2 regions of the Micromonospora sp. NPDC048905 genome follow, and region 1 is predicted to be linked to the other one. Evidence: riboswitches for the same ligand, from Rfam matches in the RefSeq annotation. Region 1 holds a riboswitch; the other holds the start of a gene.
What was found. A riboswitch is a leader RNA that binds a small molecule or an ion and turns the genes downstream of it on or off. The one in region 1 is predicted to bind S-adenosylmethionine.

Region 1 (3,677 bases):
CAGGCCGGCCTCGCGCAGCACCTTGAGGTGGTGGCTGCGGGTCGCCTTGGAAACGCCGAAGTCGAAGCTGCCGCAGGCCGCCTCGCCATTCTCGACAAGCGCCCGCACGATCTGTAGCCGCACGTCGTCGGCGAGTGCGGCCAGCACGGTGGTGACCGGTACGTCGGTCAGGTCGGGTTCGTGCGGCTCCATGTGACCAGTGTAACCCTTGTTCGACAACTCTCGAACAACGCCCTAGGGTCGGTGTCGTTGGTTCGACGATACTCGAACATTGGAGCTGACGATGCGACCCCGTGCCGCCGCCTACCCGCTGCTCGCCGTGCTCGGTTGGGGCGTGATGTTCCCGGTCCTGGCCAGTGCGCTGACCCGGGTCGACCCGCTCAACCTCACCACCGCCCGCTACCTGCTCGCCAGCGCCATCCTGGTCGCGATCCTGCTGCTCCGCGAAGGTTCCGGCGCGCTGCGGCACGGCGGCCGGACGGGCGAGATCGTGCTGCTCGGCGTGGTCGGCTTCGCCGGCTTCAACGTGCTCACCAACCTGGCGCTCGAACACGCCGCCCCGCAGCAGATCGCCCTGTTCGTGGCCACCACCCCGCTGATCACCCAGTTGGTCCGCTGGGCGCGCGACGGCGTACGGCCGAAGCCGCTCTTGCTGGCCCTCTCCCTGGTGGCGCTCCTCGGAGTCGGCCTGGTGATCACCCGCGGGAGCCTGGCCGGGCTCGGCCAGTTCGGTCTCGGTGGGCTGATGATGATCGGCGCGGTCCTCGGCTGGGGCATCTACACACACGGTGCCAGCCGGTTCGGCGACTGGTCCCCGCTGCGCTTCACCACCCTGACGGCGCTCGCCGGCACGGCGGCCATGCTGGTCACGAGCATCGGCGCGGACGCCGTCGGCTGGCAGCACGCGCCGGCCGCCGCCGACCTCGCGGCGGTCACCCCACAGTTGGCGTACGCGGTGGTCGTCGGCGCGGTCATCGCGGTCCTGGCCTGGAACACCGGTGTGCAGCGGCTCGGTGCCGCCAACGCGGCGCTGTTCATGAACCTGGTCCCGGTCACCACCTTCGCGGTGCAGATCGCCCGCGGCTACCGCCCGGAGCCCATCGAGCTGGTCGGAGCCGCCATCACGATCGGTGCGCTGGTCGCCGCGAACCTCGCCACCCGGCCTCGGATCCGGCCCTCGTCCCCGCCGCAGTCGACCGCGACCACGGACCAGATCGCCGTGGTCGACCCGGTCGCGGTGAGCGCCCGCTGACCCACCTGCCGGCGCCCCCGGGCCCCGCAGTTGGGGACGGGAGGCGCCGCCGCCGGTGACTCGCTGAGTTGTTCGGCTCACAGCGTGGGATCCGCGGTGGAGGCGACGCAGATAGTTGCCTAGACTCGACGGCACAACTGCATACCTCATCCAGAGGGGCTGAGGGATACGGCCCGACGACGCCCCGGCAACCACCCTGCGCGCTCACCGCTGAGCGACCCGCGGGGCAGGTGCCAATTCCGTCCCCGCCGCACCGTGCGATGTGGGGAAAGATGAGAGGACTCTCGACATGACGTCGACGCTCGCCGCCTCCGGCATCGACACCTCCGCCAGCCCCGCCCGCGCCCTGGTCTGTCGGGCCTGCTCGGCCCGTTACCCGCTCGTCGCCCAGCACGCCTGCTACGAGTGTTTCGGCCCCCTCGAAGTCGACTACGACATCGCCGCCCTGGCCACCGTCACCCGTGAGCAGATCGAGGCCGGCCCGGAGAACATCTGGCGCTACGCCGCACTGCTCCCCGCCGGGCAGGACCCAGCCAGCCGGGTCACCCTCGACCCGGGACTGACCCCACTGGTGGCGGCCCCGCACCTCGCCGCCGAGCTGGGCATCACCGCGCCGCTGTGGGTCAAGGACGACAGCGCCAACCCGACCCACTCCTTCAAGGACCGGGTCGTCTCGGTGGCCCTCACCGCCGCGAAGGCGCTCGGCTTCACCCGGTTCGCCTGCGCGTCGACCGGCAACCTGGCCAACTCGGTGGCCGCGCACGCCGCCCGTGCCGGGGTGCCCTCGGTGGTCTTCATCCCCAGTGACCTGGAGCAGGGCAAGGTCATCACCACCGCCGTCTACGGCGGCGAGTTGGTCGCGATCGACGGCTCGTACGACGACGTCAACCGGCTCTGCGGCGAGTTGGTGGAGACCGACGAGTTCGAGGACACCGCGTTCGTCAACGTGAACGTCCGGCCGTACTACGCGGAGGGCTCCAAGACCCTCAGCTACGAGGTGGCCGAGCAGCTCGGCTGGCGCATCCCGGCGCAGGTGGTCATCCCGATGGCCAGCGGCGAGCTGCTCACCAAGATCGACAAAGCGTTCTCCGAGCTGGTGGAGATCGGCCTGGTCGAGGCGCCGGCCGGCGGCTGGAAGGTCTTCGGCGCCCAGTCCGCGGGTTGCAACCCGATCGCCACCGCGCTGCACGCGGACACCGACACGATCATCCCGGTCAAGCCCACCGGCATCGCCAAGTCGCTCAACATCGGCGACCCGGCCGCCGGCGTCTACGCGCTGGAGGCGGTCCGCCGCACCGGCGGCTGGATGGAGTACGCCGACGACGACGAGATCCGCGCCGGCATCCGCGATCTGGCCCGCACCACGGGCGTCTTCGCCGAGACCGCGGGCGGGGTGACCGTGGCGGTGCTCCGCAAGCTCGTCGAATCCGGTCGGCTCGACCCGACCGCGGAGACCGTGGTGTTCAACACCGGCGAAGGTCTGAAGACCGTCGACGCGGTGGCCGGCCAGGTCGGACCGACCCACCACATCAAGCCCTCGCTGCGCGCCGCCCGCGACGCCGGCCTCCTCGGCTGACCCACCCCGCCACCCGCTCGCCGGCCGGCCCGTGGCCGTTCGCCGGCGGCCGTCGGTCGGTTGGGGTTGATCCACTCGGGTTCCTGGAAGGCGCGGTGTCCGTCCGGCCCGGACACCCCGTTCCCAGGAAATCCGAGTGGATCACTCTGTGACTGAGATTTCGCTGTGAGTGTGGAAAACCCGCCGCTGCGGACTTGACGGCAGGAACCGGACGGCGCAAGATGCTCCGTGCGGGAGGGCATTTCGCCGAAGACTTTTGAAGTTCTTGCGACCCAACGCCGGAGGCGTTGTGCGAGTGTCCCTCCCGACCACGTTCGATCGGGCCAGCGAGTAATTCGCTGGCCCGATCGCTTTTCCGGGCGCACGCTCAGCGCCATGAGCATCACGATCGCGTCGTTCGACGGCACCGACCGAGCCGCGGTCGACGAGGCGTACCTGATCGGCGCGGCGGCCAAAGACGCCGATCTGCCGGACCTTCCACCCTTCTGCCGGCGACGCTTCGACGCGATCTTCCACACGCCGATGCCCGGTGTCGAGTCGCTCTGGGCGCTGGCCCGGCTCGACGGGGTGCCGGCCGGTCACCTCCAACTGGACCTGCCCTACCTCGACAACACCGACAACGCCGGCGCGGAGCTGACCGTGCATCCCGATCTGCGGCGGCAAGGCGTCGGGCGGGCGCTGCACGAGTACGGGGTGCGCCTGCTCCGCGAGCGCGGCCGCAAGCGGATGGTCGCGATGGCCGTCTCCGCGCTGCCCGGCGGGCCGGCCCGAAGCGGGGCGGGCGACGCGTTCGCCGCCGCCACCGGCGCCCAGCCCGCCCTCGCCGAGGTACGCCGCCGGCTCGTTGTC
Region 2 (3,677 bases), on a different contig from region 1:
GAGGAAGAGGGCCTAGTGGCCGCCGCCTCCGCCGTTCCATCATTGGCCTTCGGCGAGCGAGCATTCGAGATCGTCATGGCCCGACAGATGGTCGTCGGCGAGCTAGACACTGCTTGGTTTGTGCGGCACGGCGCTCTTCCGACCACCGATCTGCCCACGCACTGGCCGGCGTCCTACCGTGAGGTCGTCGAGCGGCGCATCGACGCGATGCAGCGGGACAGGCGGCTGCGGACCCTGGAACGGCCGGAGTTCAAACGACGATGGGCCTCCCCTGGCTGGGACACCATGGCGGCCGGAGCGGTGCGGACCTGGCTGCTCGACAGGTGCGAGACGGCTGAGCTCTGGTACGACAGCGCAGACGGCGCAAGGCGTGCACGACCGCGAACAATGGTGGAGCTAGCCGAGCTGCTGGGCGAGGACCCGGCGTTCATCCAGGCCGCTGAACTGTACGCACCAGGCCAACCGCTGGTCGACGTCGTAAGAGACCTGTTCGCGGACGAGGTCGTCCCCCACCTCGCCGCCCTACGTTACCGAGACTCGGGCATCGCAAAGCGCGCTCAGTGGGAGGAGACGTGGCGGCTACAACGGGAGCAGGACCAGGGTCTTACTGAGCCGGCCCTGATACCACCGAAATACACCAGCGCCGACTTCCTGAAGGTGAGCTACTGGCGACACCGTGGCAAGTACGACGTGCCTGGCGAACGGTTCGTGTCCTATGCGCGCTCGGGAGGCGCCATCAAGGACGCCATGGTGGGGTGGGCCGGCTGGCCCGTCGAGGATCGGGCAATGGTGTTATCAAGCCTCGCGTCGGCCGCGCCGACCCGCGAGGACGGCGTTCCGCTGCTCGCCGGGCTGCTCGAGTTGCTGCCGTGGGTAAAGCAATGGTGTAGCGACCAGCAGTACGAGAGCCACCGCACCCTGCTAGACGACTTGATGGTCCGGTGGGATGTCATCGAGGAGGATCTACGCGCTTGGCGTCCACTGAAATCGAATCGCGGGCGTCCCCGCAAGCACAGCTGATCGATAGCTCAGTCAGGCCGTCTGACTACCAGAACTATCCACATGATGATCCTTCCGGCTCCACTGGGCTCTTCACTGACGTACTGGCCCTCGGCACCGATCTGCCCGATCCTGCGGGTGCAGTCGAGCGGGTCAGGTAGATCGTCAGTTCAACGGTCAGCCTGCCTGAGGGGGTCTACCGGTTCGGGGACAGCCCTGCGCCAGTTCCGGCAGGTACTGACGCACGTACGCGCCGCCTCCGGCGACGTCTCCCCCACGGCTCTCGACCTACGTTTCAACATCGGCATACTGCTGGTCTCCGAAGACAAGGCCACCGAGGCCGCGGACGAGCTGCAACCGCTGCACGACGACCTCTGCGTGGTCTACGGGCCAGACCATGAGCTGACCCGGGAAGTCGCCGACCTGCTCGCCCGGCTCCGACTCGCCGCCGACGGATGGTTCCGCACCGCCGTCGGCTCAGGTCTCCCCCGCGGGTTGCTGCCGGCCTCGATGATCTCTATGCTTCCTGGGCGTCAAGAGTGGTCAGCGTCAAGCCTCCCGGCTTGCTGACCCGGCAACCGCGCCATCCGCGCACGGTGCCTCCGGGGGAAGACCAGGCCGACCGCAAGCAGCGGTACGGCAAGAGCGGGTGCCTCCTGGCACCGGAGAGCGAGTTCACGGTGCCATCCGAAGAGCTGAACCTTGCCGCTTTCGCGGTCTGCCTGACCTGCGGGCACCTCCGCGACGGTGCCCCACGCGAGCAGCGGTGCCGCTGCCAGCCGCGTACGCCGGAGTGGGAGCAGCAGTGGCAGGGCCAGGACATCTCCAGTGACCTCGACCTGTGCCTGTTGTGTGTCCGGGACACGGTGACCACCCGAACCCGGTGGTCGTGGCTGGCCTGCGAAACCTGCCGACACGTCTCGCAGGTCGTCGGCGAGCGGTACGGCCACCGCGCCGCACTGCCGCTGGGCCGGCACTCGATCATGAACGGCGACGTGGTCCAGCCGCACACGGCCACGGCCACCAAGGTCGCCGCGTCGCTGGTGGCCTCCGTGCGGCGTGGCAACGAGCTGCGTGACTGGCAGCAGGTGGAGTTCGACCGGCTCGCCGAGCCACTACGCCCAGGCGGCCCAACCGTGCCGTTGGCCGAGTGGCAGCGACGGTGCCCGCCCTCGCTCGGAGCGAGCGTAGACGCCTTCGACCGCTACGGCGTCATGCCCGTACCCAACGACCTCAGCACCCTTCGGCAGGCCCAGACCGAATTCCTGTCCACCGCTCGTTGATCGCCAGTCCAGCCGGCTGCTGTTGGTGGTACCCGATCTCGCCAACAGCAGCCGTGCTGGCCATCGCCCATCGACGGTCCGGTGACGACGGGCAGCTCGGATGCCGCGCCGTTCGATAGCATTCGACCATGATGGACAGTGGCGGGCAGCGGCGTCGGTGCCCGGTGGTCGAAGCATGACCATCATTAGTGGTTGGCCGGCGCTGACCGTGGCCTTGAGCAACAGAGCCTCGCCAGCGAGATTGTTCATTCAGGAGCGGTTCGGCCGCTGGCAGGACCTGCAGGCACGGTATCGGGAATCCGTGGGCCCCCTTGTCGTGCCTGGGAGCCAGGCGAACCCTGGCACCATCGGCTCCGCGTTCGACTGGATGGTGCGCTTCATGGTGCATCCCAGTCCGGACCTGCGTTTGGCACTGCTCGGCGCGCGCACTCCCCCGCTACGGCATGCGGTCCACGAACTGGCGCGCACGCTGAATTACTCCCAAACCGGCGACAGCGTGGGGACCTGCCGGTTCAGCGGGCCGGCCGCAGGCAGCGAAGCCGACCATCAACTCCTTGCCCGGGCGTGCTGGGCGCTGGCGCTCCTTACCGACCTGTACCGGGTCGGTCCCACACCCGGATCCCCGTTGATGGCCCTGGCCCCAAGGTCCATCAACGCCGAGAAGCTACTTGAGCTCGCCCCACCCGCGGCGCTCGACGAACTCCAGACTCTGCGCGCCTTCGCCGAGCGGAGCCTCCTGCCGTCCCTGTCGGCACGGCATGGCGCGTGGGCCCTCGGGCCGACCTTCGCCGGATCATCGCTGATGAACGCCGACGCCGACCTGATCGCCGCAGGCCTGCTGCTCGAACTCAAGACGGGCCTCGGCAGCAAGCACCGCGATGGGACGCGACGCTCATCATTGGAAGCACCGACCATCATGCAGCTGCTCGGCTACGTACTGCTGGACTTCCCTGACGAGTTCGCTATCGAAGCCGTCGGCGTTTACAGCGCCCGCTACGCACACCTGACGACGTTGCGCCTACCGGAACTCCTGGCTGAGTTGGCGGGCCGGCCCGTCGACCTGAAGGAAGAACGTGTCGCATTTCGTCAGCTGCTCCACAGCTGCTCCACGGGCGACCACTTTAGTCCTCGCGTCGGAGACCATCTATGTAGCCCTGAATGAGGGCGGACGCGTCGCGGAAGTCGAGGTCGAAGAACTCACGGTCCTTGCGTACCCGGTAGGGCGCCAATCGAGCATGCAGCTCGGCCTCTACCGACGGAGCATCCGCGACCACCCACAAAGCGCGCACGCCATACGGGATCACAACGCCTGTCGCCCGGTTGATCTCCCTCACCCGCTCCTCGACGGTCCGCTCGGTGTAGCCAATCTTCAGCACCCGCGGCTGCTCGCGAGTC

Region 2: linked by a shared signal. The riboswitch ahead of AB0C01_RS07585 (hypothetical protein) and the one ahead of thrC (threonine synthase) in region 1 are both predicted to bind S-adenosylmethionine.

Annotation. Positions count from the first base shown of each region.
Region 1 covers NZ_JBEZFV010000003.1:263,084-266,760, forward strand. The annotation lists gene AB0C01_RS09400 (metalloregulator ArsR/SmtB family transcription factor) at 1-192, opposite strand, end outside; gene AB0C01_RS09405 (DMT family transporter) at 284-1,252, shown strand; SAM riboswitch class I at 1,396-1,531, shown strand; gene thrC (threonine synthase) at 1,542-2,828, shown strand; gene AB0C01_RS09415 (GNAT family N-acetyltransferase) at 3,204-3,677, shown strand, end outside.
Region 2 covers NZ_JBEZFV010000002.1:656,611-660,287, forward strand. The annotation lists gene pglX (BREX-2 system adenine-specific DNA-methyltransferase PglX) at 1-1,020, shown strand, start outside; SAM riboswitch class IV at 1,531-1,651, shown strand; gene AB0C01_RS07585 (hypothetical protein) at 1,680-2,282, shown strand; gene AB0C01_RS07590 (hypothetical protein) at 2,458-3,444, shown strand; gene AB0C01_RS07595 (GIY-YIG nuclease family protein) at 3,404-3,677, opposite strand, start outside.